Regions from separate parts of the Nitrogeniibacter aestuarii genome, predicted to be linked through region 2. Evidence: predicted binding sites of a transcription regulator. Region 2 holds the regulator's gene; each other region holds the start of a gene.
The links. The regulator sigma-54, encoded in region 2, starts transcription at its own class of promoters, with help from an activator protein. The targets are predictions, from matches to a motif close to TGGCACGCTTNCTGCTNA.
Positions count from the first base shown of each region.

Region 1: the regulator sigma-54 is predicted to act here: its motif matches at 1,665-1,682, upstream of J0W34_RS15950 (PEP-CTERM sorting domain-containing protein).
Region 3: the regulator sigma-54 is predicted to act here: its motif matches at 1,553-1,570, upstream of J0W34_RS17880 (nitrate reductase).

Region 1 is NZ_CP071321.1:3,413,977-3,417,252, forward strand. It holds gene J0W34_RS15945 (class I SAM-dependent methyltransferase) at 1-611, shown strand, start outside; gene J0W34_RS15950 (PEP-CTERM sorting domain-containing protein) at 677-1,621, opposite strand; gene J0W34_RS15955 (ABC transporter permease) at 1,823-3,034, opposite strand; gene J0W34_RS15960 (ABC transporter permease) at 3,037-3,276, opposite strand, start outside.
Region 2 is NZ_CP071321.1:498,006-501,281, forward strand. It holds gene hprK (HPr(Ser) kinase/phosphatase) at 1-102, opposite strand, end outside; gene ptsN (PTS IIA-like nitrogen regulatory protein PtsN) at 71-556, opposite strand; gene hpf (ribosome hibernation-promoting factor, HPF/YfiA family) at 674-997, opposite strand; gene J0W34_RS02330 (RNA polymerase factor sigma-54) at 1,012-2,424, opposite strand; gene lptB (LPS export ABC transporter ATP-binding protein) at 2,439-3,161, opposite strand; gene recX (recombination regulator RecX) at 3,148-3,276, opposite strand, start outside.
Region 3 is NZ_CP071321.1:3,863,720-3,866,995, reverse strand. It holds gene J0W34_RS17880 (nitrate reductase) at 1-1,530, opposite strand, end outside; gene ybiB (DNA-binding protein YbiB) at 1,682-2,602, opposite strand; gene J0W34_RS17870 (ATP-binding protein) at 2,657-3,276, opposite strand, start outside.

The sequences.
Region 1 (3,276 bases), 1.8 Mb from region 2:
CCAGACAACGCCCCGACATGCGGATTTACGGCGTCGACCTCTCGTCCGAGATGGTTGAACTGGGCAATGCCTCGCTCGAAGCCGAGGGTGTTTCAGATCGGGTCGCATTGCTTCATGGCGACATGTGCAAACTGCAAGACATTGAATCGGTTCGCACGACGCGCTTCTCCATGGTCTCGTCAGTCTTTGCCTTGCACCACCTGCCAGCGTTCGACGCCATGGTCACCTGCCTCACGGATTTGCGCGCCATCCTTGATCAGGCAGGCAAGAATCAATTCTTCTTCTTTGACCACGCCCGCCCGCGGGCATCAGGTACGCCAAAGATATTTCCCGAAGTTTTCACCCCCGATTCCGCCAAGGAATTCAAACTCGACTCCGAGAACTCGCTTCGAGCCTCCTTTTCACCGGCAGAATTCCTCGAAGCGATGAGGACGTCGGGTTTTGCGGACACCGGGCAGCATGTCGTGTCGCGCATCATTCCCTTTTATCAGGTCTTTGCGAGCGAGATTATCGGCTCAGACAGTCACATCAATAACCTGCCGTCTATTGAAGAGAAATCGTTGAAAAAGGACTTTGAAGGGCTCAACTGGCTGTTCAAAGCATTGCATTAAATCGGGCATACAGACGAAAAAAAGGCGCCCGAAGGCGCCTTTTTCTTGGTCAGCCTACCTGAAGATCAGGCAGACTTGCGGCGACGGGCGCCAGCCAGACCGAGGACACCCAGACCCAGCAGGGCCAGGGAACCCGGCTCCGGCACCACGAAGGCGCGGCCCGGATCGTTACTACGCAGAGCAACCGTGCCGTTGGCCGGATCGGCCCAGGCAGAGGTGTTCGGCAGCAGGTTGAAGAAGGTGGAGAAGCGCAGATCGCGGGTCTCACCATCTTCACCGAAGATGCCGTTGCCGTTGGTATCAACGAAGAACCAGTCGCTGTTCAGAACGCCAGCCCATTCACCGTCCAGGGAGTTGATCACGCCGTCGTTGTTGATATCAACAACGCTACCGAAAGAATCGGCCAGACCGCTACCGGTCAGCGTGGTCAGATCAACGTCGGACACGAGAGTCGTGGTGTTGTCGCCAGAGATGATACCGGTGTCGAACTTCAGACGCGCCAGGAAGGTGCCATCGGTGAAGATGCCAGCCTGGTTAGCAGCCGTACGGCCCGGGAAGTTGGCGCCGCTCAGGTCAGCGTTGGTGATGTCGTCATCAGCAGCATCTTCCCAGTACAGGTCGATCCAGCCACCGGTTGCAGTCGTACCGGAGGTCAGGGTCAGACCGTAGAAGATACCGGACACTTGGCCTTGACCGAAGATGTCCGACAGACCGTCATCAGCGAAGTAGGTCGAACCACCGGAGATGTCCTGGTTCGGGGTAGCAACAGCGCCAGACTGGATGGAGGAGATATTGAAGACACCCCAGTTACCTTCCGTGGCCGGCGTGTCGAGGATGCCATCGCCGTTCACGTCGATGGAACCACCCGGGACAACGATACCGTTGTTGGTGTTCAGTTGTTCAACGTTGTTGAACTGGAAGTACAGCGGACCCGGCTGGAGGGTCAGCGGTGCGGCGGAAACAACGCCAGAGACCAGAAGGCCGGCGGCGATTGCTGAGAGCTTTTTCATGGTGGGCTCCGTGATGAGTTATTCGAAACAGCTTGCCCAACAATAAGCACACGTCGTGCCAGATTTTTTTTCCTTTTATTTACATCAACTTATAATCACACCCGCCCACCTCAAAAATCTCACTGTAAATAATTTCGACAACCCTGACGGGGTTGGCAAACGCCGTCGCTCCATCCGGCGTAGCCGCCTGCCAACCTCACCTCATATGGCCTGTCTCAGCCCATCGGAAATATCGAGTTTGAGGATGCGCCTGAGCGCAGGCACGCTCGACAACGCGCCCGCACACAGGCCGATCAAAACCGCTTCAAAGCACAGTCGAAAAGACAGAATGATCTTGCCGGTATAACCCAGCGTTGAATTCGGCCCAGGCGGCATATCGATCCCGATCCACGAAATCAATTGCGCCAGCAATACGGCCAGTACGACGCCGACGATCGCGCCGACAAGCGCAAGCAGGATCACCTCAAGGAACACCTGCGCTGCGACACGTCTGCGACGCGTCCCAAGAGACATCATGGTGGCAAATTCGGGCGTGCGCTCGTACATCGACATACCGACCGCATTGGCCACGCTGAGAAACAGGAGCACGATCACAATGACTCGCAGGACGCGATACTGCCCGTCATAAAGCTCGACCGTCTTCTCGTAGAAGTCGGCCAGTTCGCGCCACGAGCGTCGCTCAAGACCCGCCTGCCGTAAATCGGAATCAACCGATTTCAGAAAAGTGCTCGTCTGGCCAGTTTGAACAAGTTCGACGACAACGCTGGTAGCCACGTCAGCGCCAAACAGTTGCTGCAGCACTTTAAGCGGGACCTTGACTGCACGGGCGTCGTAATCCTGCGAGTAGGTCTCGAAAATGCCGACAACGGTCACATCGATCGTGTTGATGGCGCCACCACCCGTCGACGCGAGCAAGGTCGTCCTCCGCCCCACGTCGAGCCTGAGCGATTCGGCGAGCCCGCGCCCTACGACCGCAGCAAAATCATCACCATCTTCCAGCGTTCGCCCTGCCCGCACGCGTACATAGCTCGACAGGCTTGCCTCCTTGCCTGGCTCGCCGCCTTCGATGACGACGGGCAAGTCGGCAGCTCCATTACTCATCAACCCCTGCAAAGAGAGCCGACTCATGACACTTGCTACCTCGGGGCGCGATTCGAGCGACTTCACCAATGCCGATGTATCACCCAGATTGAACCGATCCGGATGCCGGAACCCGCCCTCGTTATACCCCGAGCTGAAGATCTGCACATGCCCGGTCTGGCCGCGAATGATCGCTTCGGCAAAGCCCTCGTAAATATGCTGGAAGAAGCCGCCGATCAAGGCAACGCAAACGACACCGAACGCAATGGCGGCCACGGCCGTGGCAGTGCGCTTTCGATGCCTCAGAAGGTTTCTTGCTGCAAGTTTGATCATCCTCACCGCCCCTGCCGCAAGGCATCAACAATGTTGGAGCGTGCCGCCTTGATCGCTGGGAAAACCGCCCCTGCCAGCCCCACCAGAGTGACGAGCACAGCCGCATTCAGCATCTGAAGCCCATCAAGGCGAATCTCGCCGACATAACCTCTCGACATGCCCGGAGGCGGGGGCATGGGGATGCCGATACTCGACACGATGAGCGCCAGCACGATACCGGCGAGCACACCAATGACACTGCC
Region 2 (3,276 bases):
TTCGGAGACCGACAGCGTCCGGTCGAGCGTGCCGCAGATGTGCGTCAGCTCAAGGCGTTCGCCAACTCGCTCAAAGAGGCGGCTGACGCTGGTCTGGCGCATGGGCACCCCATGTGGTGAACAGGGCGTGTACGGCAGCCGCATCCGACGCATGATGGACGCGATCGCGGAATTCGCTGTCGCTGAACAGCTGCGCGAGCTCTGACAGCAACTGAAGGTGTTGCTCGGTGGCCTGTTCGGGCACCAGCAGCACGAACAGAAGATCCACGGGTTTGCCGTCAGGGGCGTCGAAGGGAATCGGTGTGCTCAGACGGATGACCGCTCCGGTCGCCTCTTTGAGGCCCTTGATTCGACCATGCGGGATGGCGACGCCCTGACCCAGTCCGGTAGAGCCGAGCCGTTCGCGTGCGAAGAGGCTGTCGAAGACCGTACTGCGGCCAATGTCCTGATTGTTTTCGAAAATCAGGCCTGCCTGTTCGAAGACGCGCTTCTTGCTGCTGGCTTCGAGGTCAACGAGGACGTTATCGGAGGAAAGGAGGGAGGCAATGAGGTTCATGGAGACTTCTTGCGACCCCTTGGGGTCGAGACCGCCCGGCCGGGGCGGGACGGGTTAATTGAGCGGATTGGCCCGCATTATAAACCCTTGTCCCCGGTCAGGCGGCGAGGGAATCGATCACGATTCGATGCTTTGGTGCTTGAGCGCTTCGTTGCTGTGCCCCTGGACCTTCTGCTTGTACTTGAGGACCTGACGATCGAGCTTGTCGGTCATGGCGTCGATGGCAGCGTACATGTCTTCGTTTTCGCTTTCGGCGAACAGATCCTTGCCACGCACATGCAGGGTCACTTCAGCTTTCTGGACCAGCTTCTCGACCGACAGGATGACATTCACGCTGGTGACGTTGTCGAAGTGTCGGATCACACGATCCAGCTTGGATTCCACATACTCGCGGATGGCGGGCGTGACTTCCACATGGTGTCCGGTGATATTGAGGTTCATGATCGCTCCTGTAGTCAGATCGTCTTGCGTTTGCTGACCGGCGGGATGTTGAGGGACTCACGGTATTTGGCAACCGTGCGTCGGGCCACCACCATGCCCTGCTGGCCAAGTAAATCTGCGATTTTGGAATCGGATAAGGGTTTTTTACGGTCTTCAGCCTCCACAAGTTGACGAATTAACGCGCGGATGGCGGTCGACGAGGCAGCGCCACCGGTATCGGTCGCAACATGGCTGCCAAAGAAATACTTGAACTCCAGTACGCCGCGGGGCGTGGACATGTACTTTTGCGTGGTGACGCGTGAAATCGTCGACTCGTGCAACTCCAGTTCCTCTGCGATCTCGCGCAGCGTCAAGGGGCGCATCGCCACCTCTCCATAATCGAAGAACTGGCGCTGTTGGTCAACGATGGACTGCGCGACGCGCAAAATGGTGTCGAAGCGCTGCTGCACGTTCTTGATCAGCCATTTGGCCTCCTGCAGCTGGCCGCCCAGATCGCCGTTGTTGCCGCGATTCTGCTGGAGCAATTGCGCATACAGGGCATTGACCTTGAGCTTGGGCATGGCCTCGGGGTTGAGCGCGGCCGTCCACCGGCCGCGGACCTTGCGCACGACCACGTCCGGGATGACGTAACGCGTGTCGTTGAGGGCAAACTCGGCGCACGGACGCGGGCTGAGGCTGCAGATGAGGTGGTGCGCCTCCCGCAGGCTGTCTTCCGAGCATTGCAGGTTACGGCGGAGGCGGACAAAGTCGCGCTGGGCCAGCAATTCGAGGTGCTCGACAACGATGCGCATGGCCAGATCACGGGTGGGTGACTCGGGCAGCGAGCGCAGCTGGAGTGCCAGACATTCGGACGGGCTGCGTGCGCCGACGCCCGGGGGGTCGAGGTGCTGCAGGTGGTGCAGGGCAATCTGCAGGTCTTCGATCTCGACTTCGTTCTCCGGATCGAACATCTCCAGAATGTCGTCGAGTGATTGCGTCAGGTAGCCATCGTCGTCGAGAGCTTCCATGAGCAGGCGGACCAGCGACCGGTCGCGGTCGCTCATCGGGGTCAGTGCAATCTGTTGGTCGAGGTGTTCCCGCAGCGATACCTGGGCGGCGTGGAAGGACTGAAAGTCGCTGTCGTCGTCATCGTCCCGGTTGCTGCTGCTGCCCGAACTGGAGCTGGCCCAGTCGGACATCGCGTCGAGCACTTCGTTGCTCTGGGACTCGGTGCTCTCGCTTTCGTTGCGCTCGCCTTCGCCATCGCCCTCACTGCCGCTTTCGGGGCCGGGGCCCTCTTCACGCTCAAGCAGCGGGTTGTCGAGCAGTGCCTTCTCGATTTCCTGATTCAACTCGATCGTCGACAGCTGGAGCAGTTTGATGGACTGCTGCAGTTGTGGCGTCAGCGTGAGGTGCTGCGAGAGTTTGAGTTGAAGTGTGGGTTTCATGGGGAATCGCGCTGTCAGAGTCTGAAATGTTCGCCGAGATAGACCTGACGTACCTGGTCATTTTGCACGATATCGGATGGTGTGCCACTGGCAAGCACTTCACCCGAGTTGATGATGAATGCGCGCTCGCAGATGCCGAGGGTTTCGCGCACGTTGTGATCGGTGATCAACACACCGATGCCACGGTCCTTCAGGAAGCGAATGATCTTCTGGATATCGAGCACCGCGATGGGGTCAACGCCGGCAAACGGCTCGTCGAGCAGGATCAGCCGTGGCGACGTGGCCAGGGCCCGCGCGATCTCGCATCGGCGCCGCTCACCCCCGGAAAGCGAGATGGCCGTGCTGTCGCGCAGGTGGGCAATCCCGAGTTCTTCGAGCAGTTCTTCGAGCTTTTCATGCTGGGCTGTCCTGGGCAGGCCCTGAAGCTCCAGCACCGCAAGGATGTTCTCCTCGACCGTGAGCTTGCGAAATACGCTCATTTCCTGAGGCAGGTAAGACAGGCCAAGCTTCGCGCGCGCATGGATGGGCAGATGGGTCACGTCGGCTTCGTCGAGGGTGATCTGTCCGCCGTCGGCGGCGACAAGCCCCACGATCATGTAGAAACACGTGGTCTTGCCCGCGCCGTTGGGGCCGAGCAAACCCACCACTTCACCGCTGCCGACCTCGAACGAGACGTCGTGCACCACGGTGCGTGACTTGTACTTCTTCTGTAGTCCGGTGACCCTAAGCAGGCTCATCGTCGCGATCTTTCAGAATCTTGTGTATCACGTCGGCAGCAAAGCCCCGGCCCTGCAAAAAGCGGGCTTGCTTCGCCCATTCACGGGCGTCGACCGGCTGCCGGCCAAATTTCTT
Region 3 (3,276 bases), 1.3 Mb from region 2:
GGGGCCGTCGTAGGCAAACAGGCGCTCGGCCAGCGCGCCCTTGCCCAGCGTGTGGCCCAGGCGCTGGGCGAAGTCGCAGACAATGGCCCAATCGTGGCGAGCCTCGCCGGGGGCGGCCACGCCGGGCTGCACCCGACTGATGCGGCGCTCTGAGTTGGTGACCGTGCCGTTCTTCTCGCCCCAGGTGGTGGCCGGCAGCAGAACGTCGGCGTAGGCGCAGGTTTCGGTGTGCTCGAAGGCTTCCTGCACCACCACCAGTTCGGCGGTTTTGAGTGCTTCGTGAATGAGTGTCTGATCGGGCATCGATTGCGCGGGATTGGTACAGGCAATCCACACGGCCTTGATCTGACCTTCCTTGACCGCTTCAAACAGTTCGACGGCACTCTTGCCGGGTTCGGCAGGCACATCGTCGATGCCCCACAGAGCGGCCACTTCGGCGCGGTGCTCCGGGTTGGCGAGGTCGCGATGGGCGGACAGCAGGTTGGCCAGACCGCCGACTTCGCGGCCCCCCATGGCATTGGGTTGCCCGGTCAGCGAGAAGGGGCCGGCGCCGGCACGGCCGATCTGCCCGGTGGCCAGATGCAGGTTGATGAGCGCGGAATTCTTGTGGGTGCCTGAACTGGACTGATTCAGACCCTGGCAGTAGAGCGACAGGGTGGCGCTGGAGGTGGCAAACCACTCGGCGGCCTTTTCGATGTCGGCCTTGGGGATGCCGCAGATGTCGGCGGCACTGGTGGGGCTGTAATCGCGCACCAGCTTCTTGAGGGCATCGAAGCCCTCGGTGTGCGCGTCCACATAGGCCTGGTCGATCCACCCCTCCCACAGCATCACATGCAGCATGGCGTTGTAGAGCGCGATGTCGGTGCCGGGCAGGATGGGCAGGAACAGGTCGGCGGCTTCAGCGGTGTCGGTACGGCGCGGGTCCACCACGATGAGCTTCATGTCCGGATTGGCCTTGCGGGCGTCTTCGACGCGGCGGAAGGCAATCGGGTGGGCGAAGGCGGTATTGCTGCCGGTGATGAACAGACAGCCCGCGTGGTCGAAGTCCTCGTAGCTGCACGGTGGGCTGTCGGCGCCGAGACTCAGCTTGTACCCGGCCACGGCACTGGACATGCACAGGCGCGAATTGGTGTCGAGATTGTTGGTGCCGATCAGGCCCTTGGCGAGCTTGTTGAAGACGTAATAGTCCTCGGTCAGCAACTGGCCGGCGCCATAGAAGGCAACCGCGTCGGGGCCGTGGGTGCGAATGATGTCGGCAAAGCGCCCGGCGACATGGTCGAGGGCCGTGTCCCAGTCGCTGGGCAGGCGGGCCGCGTCGCGGGTGGTGCGCAGTTGCGGCACCTTGGCGCGCACCGCCAGGGTCTCGGGCGCCGCCGTCAGGTGGAGTGTCGAGCCCTTGGTGCACAGGCGACCGAAGTTGGCTGGATGGTCGGGGTCGCCGCGCACGCCGGTGATCTGGTCGCCATCATGCTCGATGATGACGCCGCAGCCGACGCCGCAATAACAACAGGTGGATTTGGTCTCAGACATGGGCACTCCTTTGCTGCGCAATGTAGCAACCGGCGTGCCAGCCAGATCTGGCGTGCTTGAGGCGGTTTTGCGCTGCAAAATCGCCCCGAGTCGAATTCGGGTGCGCCAGCTTGGTGCAATTTGCACAACACTGGTGCGGCGGGTGCCGGGGTCAGGTGAGGCGGGCGCGGCGGATCAGGGCCTCGGCCTGAGCCCGGATGGGCGCAGGGATGGGTGTCTTGCCGGCGAGCATGTCGCGGATGAGTCCGGCGTTTTCGCGCACCTCGGGCACGTCGGGGACATCCGCGTGGGGCGGTGCACCGCCGGCTTCTGCTTCGATCGTCTCGACCAGCGCACCGTCGGCATAGAGTTTCATGGCCGGGCGTCGCCGCGGGTTGGCATAGGCTTCGCCCTCGGTGCCACGCATGAGCATGGCACTGCCGCCATCGGCCAGGAGAAACTCATCCATGCGCTCCAGGTATTCGGGGTGGGTGACCGCGACCACGCGCACGCTGTGGCCCCGGGCCGGATCGAGCAGCTTGGCCATGGTGTGGCCGCTGTTGCGCACACCCAATCGGGGCCGCAGCGCCAGAAGGGCATCCAGCCCCGGCAACAGGGTGTCGAGCTTGAGGCAGGCCACCTGGCCGGCCGCCAGTTGTGCGCTGGCCGCCTGGACGTCTTGCTGCGGCGTGATGCCCAGTTCCGCCAGCAGCTCGAAGGGACTGACGCGGGCGTCGAAGTCATGCCGGCCCTGAATGAGCACCGGGACGCCCTCGCGCGCCAGTAGCATGGCGAGCAGGGGCATGAGATTGGGTTGGCGGCGCGCCCCGTTGTAGCTGGGCAGGACCACGCAGCGCCAGCCCGCCGGCACGCTCAGTTGCGGCGTGACCGCGTCCATGGCCTGTTTGAATCCGATGAGCTCGTCGAGCGATTCGCTCTTGATGCGCATGGACAGGATGATGGCGCCCAGTTCGAGCTCGGGCACCTGTTGCGCGAGGATGTCGGTGAACAGGGATCTGGCGGCATCGACCGGCAGGGGTTTGGCCCCCTTGGCGCCACGGCCGATTTCCTTGATGGTGCTGGCGTATTTCATGTGCGCGATTATGGCAGCGTTTTGCGCCGCACACATCGTTCCATGACGGCAAATTCAGGCCGCGCGCTGAACGCTCAGATAACGTTTCAGGGCCTTCACCAGGTCCTCGATTTCGAAGGGCTTGGGGACAAAGTCGTCCATGCCGGCGCCAAAGCACCGCGCTTCGTTGCCCGCCACCGCGTTCGCCGTCAGTGCAATGACGGGCGTGCGCTGCCAGCCCAGGTCTTCTTCGAGCTTGCGCAGGGCGCGTGTGGCTTCGTAGCCGTCCATGACCGGCATCTGGCAGTCCATGAGCACCAGGCTGTAGCGACGCTCATGCAGGCGCTCGAGCGCCTCGCGGCCGTCTTCGGCGATGTCGCACTCAAGCCCCAGTTCCTGCAGGGTCATGACCGCCACCTCCCGGTTGGTTGGGCTGTCTTCGACCACCAGCACGCACCCGCTGAAGCGCGGAAAACTGTTGCCGACCGGGGGCTCCTGCGGGACCTCCTGCGCCTGACGCGGTTGCGCCGGAACGCGCAGCGGGAGCTGAAGGCGGAAGGTGGTGCCCACGTCGGGCACGCTCTTGCACAGGAGGTCGCCCTCCATGAGGCGCGCCAGATCGCGGGAGATGGCCAGCCCCAGCCCGACGCCTCCGGTGGCTCGGCTCATGCTGTCGTCCACCTGGGCGAAGGCTT